One region of the Escherichia sp. MAL-1 genome, then DNA from elsewhere that is predicted to be linked to it. Evidence: predicted binding sites of a transcription regulator. Region 1 holds the regulator's gene; each other region holds the start of a gene.
What was found. Region 1 encodes CRP, which controls carbon source genes, mostly activating them, when cyclic AMP is high. Its sites were predicted from a motif close to ATGTGANNNNNNTCACAT; they were not measured.

Region 1 (4,263 bases):
CTATGTCTGCCAAACATCCGGTCATTGCGGTAACAGGATCCAGCGGCGCGGGGACCACCACCACCAGCCTCGCGTTTCGTAAAATATTCGCGCAGTTAAATCTGCATGCAGCTGAGGTGGAAGGCGACAGTTTTCACCGTTACACCCGCCCGGAAATGGACATGGCGATCCGCAAAGCGCGCGACGCCGGGCGGCATATCAGCTACTTCGGCCCCGAGGCTAACGACTTCGGCCTGCTGGAACAAACCTTCATTGAATACGGTCAGAGCGGCAAAGGGAAATCTCGCAAATATCTGCATACCTACGATGAAGCCGTACCGTGGAATCAGGTACCGGGGACATTCACCCCCTGGCAACCTTTACCGGAACCCACTGATGTACTGTTTTATGAAGGTTTACACGGCGGCGTAGTCACGCCACAGCATAACGTTGCGCAGCATGTGGACTTACTGGTCGGCGTGGTGCCTATCGTTAACCTTGAGTGGATTCAAAAACTGATCCGCGACACCAGCGAGCGCGGGCACTCACGAGAAGCAGTGATGGACTCAGTAGTGCGTTCAATGGAAGACTATATCAACTACATCACACCGCAGTTTTCCCGCACCCATCTTAACTTCCAGCGCGTTCCCACCGTCGACACTTCAAACCCGTTCGCGGCAAAAGGTATCCCGTCGCTCGATGAAAGCTTTGTGGTGATCCATTTTCGTAATCTGGAAGGGATCGATTTCCCCTGGCTGCTGGCGATGTTGCAAGGCTCATTCATTTCCCACATCAATACGTTAGTGGTACCGGGCGGCAAAATGGGTCTGGCAATGGAATTAATTATGCTGCCGCTGGTGCAACGATTGATGGAAGGAAAGAAAATCGAGTAACTCTGCTATTACGCCGGATAAAATACTATCCGGCTTCACAACGGGATAGTTAAGTCACGCGGCAACCACTTCATACGAGTGAGTAATATTCACCGCTTTTTCCAGCATCAACGCCACTGAACAATATTTCTCGGCAGAGAGATCAACCGCACGCGCAACCGCTGCGTCTTTCAGGTCGCGACCGGTGACGATAAAATGCAGATTAATGTGCGTAAACAGGCGTGGTGCCTCTTCGCGGCGTTCAGAGGTCAATTTTACTTCACAATCGACCACATCCTGACGCCCTTTTTGCAGGATCGAAACCACATCGATGGCACTGCAACCACCCGCCGCCATCAACACCATTTCCATCGGACTTGGTGCTTTATCGCCTGAGTTGCCGTCCATTAAAATCTGATGACCAGAGGCGGATTCGCCCAGAAAAGTTAACCCTTCGACCCACTTCACTCGCGCTTGCATTTTTGCTACTCCACTGCGTCAATTTTCCTGACAGAGTACGCGTACTAACCAAATCGCGCAACGGAAGGCGACCTGGGTCATGCTGAAGCGAGACACCAGGAGACACAAAGCGAAAGCTATGCTAAAACAGTCAGGATGCTACAGTAATACATTGATGTACTGCATGTATGCAAAGGACGTCACATTACCGTGCAGTACAGTTGATAGCCCCTTCCCAGGTAGCGGGAAGCATATTTCGGCAATCCAGAGACAGCGGCGTTATCTGGCTCTGGAGAAAGCTTATAACAGAGGATAACCGCGCATGGTGCTTGGCAAACCGCAAACAGACCCGACTCTCGAATGGTTCTTGTCTCATTGCCACATTCATAAGTACCCATCCAAGAGCACGCTTATTCACCAGGGTGAAAAAGCGGAAACGCTGTACTACATCGTTAAAGGCTCTGTGGCAGTGCTGATCAAAGACGAAGAGGGTAAAGAAATGATCCTCTCCTATCTGAATCAGGGTGATTTTATTGGCGAACTGGGCCTGTTTGAAGAGGGCCAGGAACGTAGCGCATGGGTACGTGCGAAAACCGCCTGTGAAGTGGCTGAAATTTCGTACAAAAAATTTCGCCAATTGATTCAGGTAAACCCGGACATTCTGATGCGTTTGTCTGCACAGATGGCGCGTCGTCTGCAAGTCACTTCAGAGAAAGTGGGCAACCTGGCGTTCCTCGACGTGACGGGCCGCATTGCACAGACTCTGCTGAATCTGGCAAAACAACCAGACGCTATGACTCACCCGGACGGTATGCAAATCAAAATTACCCGTCAGGAAATTGGTCAGATTGTCGGCTGTTCTCGTGAAACCGTGGGACGCATTCTGAAGATGCTGGAAGATCAGAACCTGATCTCCGCACACGGTAAAACCATCGTCGTTTACGGCACTCGTTAATCCCGTCGGAGTGGCGCGTTACCTGGTAGCGCGCCATTTTGTTTCCCCCGATGTGGCGCAGACTGATTTATCACCCCGATATCAACTATGCACTTCGACAAACGCTGGTGCTATGTTTGCCCGTGGCCGTTGGGTTAATGCTTGGCGAATTACGATTCGGTCTGCTCTTCTCCCTCGTTCCTGCCTGTTGCAATATTGCGGGCCTTGATACGCCTCATAAACGTTTTTTCAAACGCTTAATCATTGGTGCGTCGCTGTTTGCCACCTGTAGCTTGCTGACACAGCTACTACTGGCAAAAGATGTCCCCCTGCCCTTTTTGCTGACCGGATTAACGCTGGTACTTGGCGTCACTGCTGAGCTGGGGCCATTGCACGCAAAATTGCTTCCCGCATCGCTGCTCGCCGCCATTTTTACCCTCAGTCTGGCGGGATACATGCCGGTCTGGGAACCATTGCTCATCTATGCGTTGGGCACTCTCTGGTACGGATTGTTTAACTGGTTTTGGTTCTGGATCTGGCGCGAACAACCGCTGCGCGAGTCACTAAGTCTGCTGTACCGTGAACTGGCAGATTATTGTGAAGCCAAATACAGCCTGCTTACCCAGCACACCGACCCTGAAAAAGCGCTGCCGCCGCTGCTGGTGCGCCAGCAAAAAGCGGTCGATTTAATTACCCAGTGCTATCAGCAAATGCATATGCTTTCCGCGCAAAACAATACCGATTACAAGCGGATGCTGCGTATTTTCCAGGAGGCGCTGGATTTGCAGGAACATATTTCGGTCAGTTTGCATCAGCCGGAAGAGGTGCAAAAACTGGTCGAGCGTAGCCATGCGGAAGAAGTTATCCGCTGGAATGCGCAAACCGTCGCCGCTCGCCTGCGCGTGCTGGCTGATGACATTCTTTACCATCGCCTGCCAACGCGTTTTACGATGGAAAAGCAAATTGGCGCACTGGAAAAAATCGCCCGCCAGCATCCGGATAATCCGGTTGGGCAATTCTGCTACTGGCATTTCAGCCGCATCGCCCGCGTGCTGCGCACCCAAAAACCGCTCTATGCCCGTGACTTACTGGCCGATAAACAGCGGCGAATGCCATTACTTCCGGCGCTGAAAAGTTATCTGTCACTAAAGTCTCCGGCGCTACGCAATGCCGGACGACTCAGTGTGATGTTAAGCGTTGCCAGCCTGATGGGCACCGCGCTGCATCTGCCGAAGTCGTACTGGATCCTGATGACGGTATTGCTGGTGACACAAAATGGCTATGGCGCAACCCGTCTGAGGATTGTGAATCGCTCCGTGGGAACCGTGGTCGGGTTAATCATTGCGGGCGTGGCGCTGCACTTTAAAATTCCCGAAGGTTACACCCTGACGTTGATGCTGATTACCACCCTCGCCAGCTACCTGATATTGCGCAAAAACTACGGCTGGGCGACGGTCGGTTTTACTATTACCGCAGTGTATACCCTGCAACTATTGTGGTTGAACGGCGAGCAATACATCCTTCCGCGTCTTATCGATACCATTATTGGTTGTTTAATTGCTTTCGGCGGTACTGTCTGGCTGTGGCCGCAGTGGCAGAGCGGGTTATTGCGTAAAAACGCCCATGATGCTTTAGAAGCCTATCAGGAAGCGATTCGCTTGATTCTTAGCGAGGATCCGCAACCTACGCCACTGGCCTGGCAGCGAATGCGGGTAAATCAGGCACATAACACTCTGTATAACTCATTGAATCAGGCGATGCAGGAACCGGCGTTTAACAGCCATTATCTGGCAGATATGAAACTGTGGGTAACGCACAGCCAGTTTATTGTTGAGCATATTAATGCCATGACCACGCTGGCGCGGGAACACCGGGCATTGCCACCTGAACTGGCACAAGAGTATTTACAGTCTTGTGAAATCGCCATTCAGCGTTGTCAGCAGCGACTGGAGTATGACGAACCGGGTAGTTCTGGCGATGCCAATATCATGGATGCGCCGGAGATGCAGCCGCACGAAG
Region 2 (4,263 bases), 1.3 Mb from region 1:
CGCTAGCTGTGCAATCCATTGATTTTGCACAATTTTGTAGGCTGGATAAGGCGTTCACGCCGCATCCGGCATGAACAACGCGCACGTTGTCAGCAATCTGAGCAAGTCTTACTTCACATCATCCGGCAGCGCATAAGCCACAATATAGTCGCCCATCTTCGTACCAAATGAACCGTGACCGCCTGCGGAGATCACCACATACTGCTTACCATTCACTTCATAGGTCATTGGCGTAGCCTGACCACCCGCTGGTAAACGACCCTGCCACAGTTTTTCACCGTTGCTCATGTTGTAAGCGCGCAGGTAGTTATCTGCCGTAGCGGCGATAAACAGCACGTTACCCGTCGTGGAGATTGGCCCGCCCAGCATCGGCATACCCATATTGAACGGCACCGGAACCGGCATCGGGAACGGCATACTGTCCTGCGGCGTACCAATACGTTTCTTCCACACCACTTCATTAGTTTTCAGATCCAGCGCCGAGATATAACCCCATGCTGGCTGTTTACATGGCAGACCAAATGGTGAGAGGAACGGGTTGAGCGTGACACCATACGGTACACCGTACTGTGGCTGAATGCCGGATTCCGTACCCGTGCCTTTGGCATCTTTCGGCTGCTCCATCGGGTTGCCAGGACCACGCGGGATCAGTTTCGAAACAAACGGCAGTGCCATTGGGTTGGCAATCGCCACTTCACGATTTGGATCAACGGAAATCCCGCCCCATTCGAACATCCCCAGGTTACCCGGGAAGACCAGCGTACCCTGTTCAGATGGCGGGGTGAAAATGCCTTCATAGCGCATCTGGTGGAACATCACGCGGCACACCAGTTGGTCAAACATGGTGGCTCCCCACATATCCGCACCGCTCAAATCTTTCGTCGGACGGAAGCTCAGTTCCGAGAATGGTTGAGTAGGGGTAACGTAATCGCCTTTGGCAGCACCTTGGGGAACCGGTTTTTCCGGTGCCGGAACCACCAGTTCGCCATTACGACGATCGAGCACAAAAATGTTGCCGGTTTTCGCCGGAGCGTAAATAACTGGCACTTTCTGACCATTAACGGTGATGTCCGCCAGCGTCGGCTGTGCCGGAAGATCCATATCCCACAGGTCGTGGTGAACGGTCTGGTAGCTCCACGCCAGTTTCCCGGTAGTGGCATTCAGCGCCAGAATCGAGCTGGCATAACGTTCCTGTTCCGGTGTGCGGTTACCGCCCCAGATATCCGGCGTGGTCACGCCCATCGGCAGATACACCAGATCCAGCTTCGCGTCATAGGCCGCTGGTGCCCACGAGTTTGGCGAGTTAAAGGTAAAGGTGTGTTCGTCAGACGGGATTGCGTTCGGATCTTTCGCGCCGGGATCAAAAGCCCACAGCAGCTCCCCGGTGTTGACATCAAAACCACGGATCACGCCAGACGTTTCGCGGGTTGAGAAGTTATCGGTAACTGAACCTGCCATCACGATGGTTTTATCGGTGATAATCGGTGGCGAAGTCGGTTCATACAGACCCGGTTTGGTGTCTGGCATATTGCTTTGCAGATTGAGCACGCCTTTATTGGCGAAGGTTTCGCACAGTTTGCCGTTTTCAGCGTTAATCGCAATCAGTCGACCATCATTGACCGGAAGAATGATACGACGCGGGCAATCCGCCATCACTTCCGGCGAAGCCGTTTCTGCTTTGGCTTCATGATAAGAGACGCCACGGCAGGTTACGTGCTGGAAAGACTCGTTAGTTTTCAGCTCAGGATCGTAATGCCATTTCTCTTTGCCGCTGGCGGCATCGAGCGCAAACAGGCGCTGGTGAGCGGTACACAGGTAAAGGGTGTCGCCCACTTTAATCGGCGTCACTTCATTGGTGATTTCGCCCGGATCGTTCGGCTGCTTCACATCGCCAGTACGGAACACCCAGGCTTCTTTCAGATTATGGACGTTATCGGCGTTAATTTGTTTCAGAGGTGAAAAGCGTTGACCTTCCTGATTGCGACCATAGGCAGGCCAGTCCTGATCGGCAACGGGTGAGATAGCTTCCGCAGGTGTGGCATCGGCGCTTAAGGTGCCGTTGATTTCCTGCGGATCGTTAAATCCGGCCCAGGTCAGGATACTACCGCTAATCAGCAGTGCCACCACCAGTGCGGCAACTGCGCCGCTGGCAGGAATGACCAGGCGACGCCAGACAAACGGCAGGATCAGCCAGATGCCGAAGAAGACCAGAATATCGCTGCGCGGAGTCAGCGCCCAGAAGTCGAAACCAACTTCCCAGACGCCCCAAATCATGGTGCCGAGCAGCAGGGCGGCGTATAGCCAAAGCGCGGCACGTTTACTGCGCCACAGCATCCAGGCGACGCCGAGCATCACAAGGCCAGCGATAGGGTAGTACCAGGAGCCGCCAATCGCGACCAGCCAGCCTCCGCCAATGAGTAGATACAGCCCGCAAAGCGCTGCAAAAAGGGCTGTTAGCGTGACGAGTAATCGTCGCGAGCCTGTATTGTTAATTGCCATAAAGAGACACCATTTCAATTCATTAATATTTTAGTAGCAATTAATTATAGGTTTTAACATGTGTGATCGTCATCACAATTCGAGCTTTATTAACAGATTCCGCGAATGAATAGTTTTACTGGTATACTGCGTGTCTTGCGCTTTGTTGCGGTGCCAAAACCTGCCCGTGCGAAGTGATTTGTTTTTAAATCATATGGTTAGAGATATGAAACATACTGTAGAAGTAATGATCCCCGAAGCGGAGATTAAAGCGCGTATCGCCGAACTGGGTCGTCAGATTACTGAGCGTTACAAAGACAGCGGCAGCGATATGGTGCTGGTTGGTCTGCTGCGTGGCTCATTTATGTTTATGGCGGACCTGTGCCGTGAAGTTCAGGTATCTCATGAAGTCGACTTTATGACCGCCTCCAGCTACGGTAGCGGCATGTCCACCACCCGTGATGTGAAAATCCTCAAAGATCTGGATGAAGATATCCGTGGCAAGGACGTGCTGATTGTTGAAGATATCATCGACTCGGGGAATACACTGTCGAAAGTGCGTGAGATCTTAAGCCTGCGCGAACCGAAGTCGCTGGCGATTTGTACGCTGCTGGATAAACCGTCCCGTCGTGAAGTGAACGTCCCGGTAGAATTTATTGGTTTCTCGATCCCGGATGAGTTTGTGGTGGGTTACGGCATTGATTACGCACAGCGTTACCGTCATCTGCCGTATATCGGCAAAGTGATTCTGCTGGACGAGTAAGTGTGAAGTTGCCGGATGTGTTGCATCCGGCATGGCATTTTTATTTGTGGTTGGCGTGTTTCAGCTTGAGGTTGGAAATCCCGTGACGGTAACGTTGCTCAAGGGTTTCGCGGTTAGTCGCTGTGACATCCAGATCACGCAGCAAGCCGTCGTGAATGCCATAGGCCCAGCCGTGAATGGTAACTTTCTGCCCGCGTTTCCACGCTGATTGCATAATGGTGGAGTGGCCCAGGTTATAAACCTGTTCCATGACGTTCAGTTCACACAAGGTATCCAGACGGCGCTCTTGCGGCATTTCGCCGAGCAATGAGCTATGTTTGAACCAGATATCGCGGATATGCAGCAGCCAGTTGTTGATAAGCCCCAGTTCCGGGTTTTCAACGGCGGCTTGTACGCCGCCGCAACCGTAGTGGCCACAGATAATAATGTGTTCAACTTCGAGTACATCCACTGCATACTGAACCACGGAAAGGCAGTTCAGGTCGGTGTGAATGACCAGGTTAGCAACATTACGGTGAACAAAGAGTTCGCCCGGCTCAAGACCGGTTAAACGTTCTGCAGGAACGCGACTGTCGGAACATCCAATCCATAGAAAGCGCGGTTTTTGCGCTTGTGCCAGTTTCTCAAAAAACCCGGGATCCTCTTCCACCAGCATTTTTGACCATAGTGCATTGTTGCTGATGAGTGTATCTATGTCTTTCATGGAGGTTAACGACCTGTAACCAAATAATTACGTTTGGCTAATATAGGGCAACTCCGGGACGATTTAAACCACAGATAAAGTGTAAGAACGTAAGGTAAGTAAAAATTTATGACCATTGCACTGGAACTTCAACAGCTTAAAAAAACCTATCCAGGCGGCGTTCAGGCGCTTCGTGGAATAGATTTGCAGGTCGAAGCGGGTGATTTTTATGCGCTTCTCGGGCCGAACGGGGCCGGGAAATCGACCACTATCGGTATTATCAGCTCTCTGGTAAATAAAACCTCCGGGCGGGTCAGCGTATTTGGTTACGATCTCGAGA
Region 3 (4,263 bases), 1.2 Mb from region 1:
CTTAAACATCCAGTCGTAGTTGTAATTAACCCAGCTTCCGTCCGGCTGTTTCTGCTGCGTTTCATTCCAGTCGGTATAGGCAATCAGCTGTACCAAATTGAGCTCCATGCCCATTTTGGGTTCCAGCTCATTCTTAATACGCTTCAGCTCATCAGCATCAAAACATTGCAAATAAACTTTATCGTCCTTACCGGTGTAACCATATTTCTTCAGCACTTCCAGCGTTTTTGCCGCAATATCCTTCCCTTCCTGATGATGGAACCACGGCGCTTTGATTTCTGGATAAATACCGATATTTTTCCCGGTAGAGTGATTTAACCCCTGAACAAATTCAATCTCTTCTTCAAAGGTGTGCACCCGGAAGTCGGACTTACCCATTGGGAAACGCCCCGGATAAGTCTGCACTTTTTTACCGTTTTCAATATCGAAACCTTCGGTAAATTTCAACGACTTAATTTCATCCAGCGTGAAATCTATCGCGTAGTAACGACCGTCTTTGCGCGCCCGATCCGGGAAACGATCGGCAACATCAGTAACACGATCGAGGTAATGGTCATGCAGAACAACCAGATTGTCGTCTTTGGTCATCACCAAATCCTGTTCCAGATAATCCGCTCCCTGCGCATACGCCATCGCTTTTGCTGGCAGCGTATGCTCCGGCAAATATCCACTGGCACCGCGATGGGCGATGACTATTTTTTCGTTGCTGTCCGCCGCCATTGCACTGCTTCCCATGACTATAGTGCTCATCATGATCGCCATGCTAAGGTTTTTCAGCGTCAATTTCATGCCATTAGCCTCCGTTGCGTTTTTGCAGTAATTGTTCATGGCGACGTTTTTCGCCAATCATCACAACAATCAACAAGATAACCGCCAGAATGCTGCCGCCAATCATTACCATAAAGCCGCCATCCCAGCCGAAGAAGTCCACGGTGTAGCCAACAATCGCGCTCGCCGCCACCGAACCGCCCAGGTAACCAAACAGCCCGGTAAAGCCCGCTGCCGTACCTGCCGCTTTTTTCGGTGCCAGTTCCAGCGCATGCAGACCGATCAGCATCACAGGACCGTAGATCAGGAAGCCGATAACAATCATACAAATCATATCGACGGTTGGGTTACCTGCCGGGTTCATCCAGTAAACGATAGTCGCGATGGTCACCAGTGTCATAAAGAAAACGCCGGTTGCCCCACGGTTGCCACGGAAGACTTTATCCGACATCCAGCCGCACAGCAGAGTGCCCGGAATACCTGCATATTCATAAAGGAAGTAGGCCCAGGAGGATTTATCCAGCGCGAAATGCTTAACCTCTTTCAGATAAGTCGGTGACCAGTCGAGGATGCCGTAACGCAGCAGATAAACGAACACGTTGGCGATGGCGATATACCACAGCAGTTTGTTCGGCAGTACGTACTGCATGAAGATTTGCTTCGCCGTCAGCTCCTGTTCCGCTTTTTCGTTATAGTCGTCCGGATAATCATTTTTGTACTCTTCGATCGGCGGCAAGCCACAGGATTGCGGGGTATCGCGCATCATCGCAAAGGCGAATAATGCCACCAGAATGGCGCAGAAAGCAGGCATATAGAGCGCCGCATGCCAGTCATTGAACCAGGCCATCCCCAGCAGGAACAGCAGCGGCGGAATACCACCACCGACGTTGTGCGCACAGTTCCACACTGACACAATGCCGCCACGTTCTTTCTGCGACCACCAGTGCACCATAGTACGACCACACGGCGGCCACCCCATCCCCTGGAACCAACCGCAGAGGAACAACAGTACAAACATCACCGCAATGCTCGACGTCGCCCATGGCACAAAGCCCATAAACAACATCACTGCCGCCGCCAGAATCAAACCTGCGGGCAGGAAAACGCGCGGATTCGAGCGATCCGATACCGAACCCATGATGAATTTCGAAAATCCATAAGCAATCGAGATCCCCGAAAGGGCAAAACCTAAATCACCGCGTGAGAATCCCTGCTCAACCAGATAAGGCATAGCAAGCGCAAAGTTCTTACGAACCAAATAGTAAGCCGCATAGCCAAAGAATATCCCCAGGAAAATTTGCCAGCGCAATCGACGATAAGTCGGATCGATCTCCGCGGCAGGTAAGCGCGCTTTGTGTGGCGCTGGTTTAAAAATACTCAACATTGATAGCCTCCGTGGCCCGTGGTCTTATTTATGATTAACAGCCTGATTCAGTGAGAGAACCTGCCGTTTCTTGAGTTGCCGCGATGTTAAGAAAACATTCATAAATTAAATGTGAATTGCCGCACACATTATTAAATAAGATTTACAAAATGTTCAAAATGACGCATGAAATCACGTTTCACTTTCGAATTATGAGCGAATATGCGCGAAATCAAACAATTCATGTTTTTACTATGGCTAAATGGTAAAAAACGAACTTCAGAGGGATAACAATGAAAACTCGCGACTCGCAATCAAGTGACGTGATTATCATTGGCGGCGGCGCAACGGGAGCCGGGATTGCCCGCGACTGTGCCCTGCGCGGGCTGCGCGTGATTTTGGTTGAGCGCCACGACATCGCAACCGGTGCCACCGGGCGTAACCACGGCCTGCTGCACAGCGGTGCGCGCTATGCGGTAACCGATGCGGAATCGGCCCGCGAATGCATTAGTGAAAACCAGATCCTGAAACGCATTGCACGTCACTGCGTTGAACCAACCAACGGCCTGTTTATCACCCTGCCGGAAGATGACCTCTCCTTCCAGGCCACTTTTATTCGCGCCTGCGAAGAAGCAGGGATCAGCGCAGAAGCTATAGACCCGCAGCAAGCGCGCATTATCGAACCTGCCGTTAACCCGGCACTGATTGGCGCGGTGAAAGTTCCGGATGGCACCGTTGATCCATTTCGTCTGACCGCAGCAAACATGCTGGATGCCAAAGAACACGGTGCCGTTATCCTTACCGCTCATGAAGTCACGGGGCTGATTCGTGAAGGCGCGACGGTGTGCGGTGTTCGTGTACGTAACCATCTCACCGGCGAAACTCAGGCCCTTCATGCACCTGTCGTGGTTAATGCCGCTGGGATCTGGGGGCAACACATTGCCGAATATGCCGATCTGCGCATTCGCATGTTCCCGGCGAAAGGATCGCTGCTGATCATGGATCACCGCATTAACCAGCATGTGATCAACCGCTGCCGTAAACCTTCCGACGCCGATATTCTGGTGCCTGGCGATACCATTTCGCTGATTGGTACCACCTCTTTACGTATTGATTACAACGAGATTGACGATAATCGAGTGACGGCAGAAGAGGTTGATATTCTGCTGCGTGAAGGGGAAAAACTGGCCCCCGTGATGGCGAAAACGCGCATTTTGCGGGCCTATTCTGGCGTGCGCCCGCTGGTTGCCAGCGATGACGACCCGAGCGGACGTAACGTCAGCCGTGGCATCGTGCTGCTCGACCATGCTGAACGCGATGGTCTGGACGGATTTATCACCATCACCGGTGGCAAACTGATGACCTATCGGCTGATGGCTGAATGGGCTACCGACGCGGTATGCCGCAAACTGGGCAACACGCGCCCCTGTACGACTGCCGATCTGGCACTGCCTGGTTCACAAGAACCCGCTGAAGTTACCTTGCGTAAAGTCATCTCCCTGCCTGCCCCGCTGCGCGGTTCTGCGGTTTATCGTCATGGCGATCGCACGCCTGCCTGGCTGAGCGAAGGCCGTCTGCACCGTAGCCTGGTATGTGAGTGCGAAGCGGTAACTGCGGGTGAAGTGCAGTACGCGGTAGAAAATTTAAACGTTAATAGCCTGCTGGATTTACGCCGTCGTACCCGTGTGGGGATGGGCACCTGCCAGGGCGAACTCTGCGCCTGCCGCGCTGCCGGACTGCTGCAACGTTTTAACGTCACGACGTCCGCGCAATCTATCGAGCAACTTTCCACCTTCCTTAACGAACGCTGGAAAGGCGTGCAACCCATCGCCTGGGGAGATGCACTGCGCGAAAGCGAATTTACCCGCTGGGTTTATCAGGGATTGTGTGGTCTGGAGAAGGAGCAGAAAGATGCGCTTTGATACTGTCATTATGGGCGGCGGCCTCGCCGGATTACTCTGTGGCCTGCAACTGCAAAAACACGGCCTGCGCTGTGCCATTGTCACGCGTGGTCAAAGCGCGTTGCATTTCTCATCCGGTTCGCTGGATTTGCTGAGCCATCTGCCAGATGGTCAACCCGTGGCAGACATTCACAGTGGACTGGAATCTTTGCGTCAGCAGGCACCTGCACA

Region 2: a site for CRP is predicted at 2,560-2,577, ahead of hpt (hypoxanthine phosphoribosyltransferase). Genes of this name have one in related genera too.
Region 3: a site for CRP is predicted at 2,262-2,279, ahead of glpT (glycerol-3-phosphate transporter). Genes of this name have one in related genera too.

What each region holds. Positions count from the first base shown of each region.
Region 1 is NZ_CM129609.1:396,220-400,482, reverse strand. Features, by position in the region: gene ACU8XX_RS01845 (phosphoribulokinase) at 3-872, shown strand; gene ACU8XX_RS01840 (OsmC family protein) at 927-1,331, opposite strand; gene crp (cAMP-activated global transcriptional regulator CRP) at 1,633-2,265, shown strand; gene ACU8XX_RS01830 (YccS/YhfK family putative transporter) at 2,316-4,263, shown strand, end outside.
Region 2 is NZ_CM129609.1:4,008,459-4,012,721, reverse strand. Features, by position in the region: gene gcd (quinoprotein glucose dehydrogenase) at 109-2,499, opposite strand; gene hpt (hypoxanthine phosphoribosyltransferase) at 2,705-3,241, shown strand; gene can (carbonate dehydratase) at 3,282-3,944, opposite strand; gene ACU8XX_RS20075 (ABC transporter ATP-binding protein) at 4,053-4,263, shown strand, end outside.
Region 3 is NZ_CM129609.1:1,612,847-1,617,109, reverse strand. Features, by position in the region: gene glpQ (glycerophosphodiester phosphodiesterase) at 1-789, opposite strand, end outside; gene glpT (glycerol-3-phosphate transporter) at 794-2,152, opposite strand; gene glpA (anaerobic glycerol-3-phosphate dehydrogenase subunit A) at 2,425-4,053, shown strand; gene glpB (glycerol-3-phosphate dehydrogenase subunit GlpB) at 4,043-4,263, shown strand, end outside.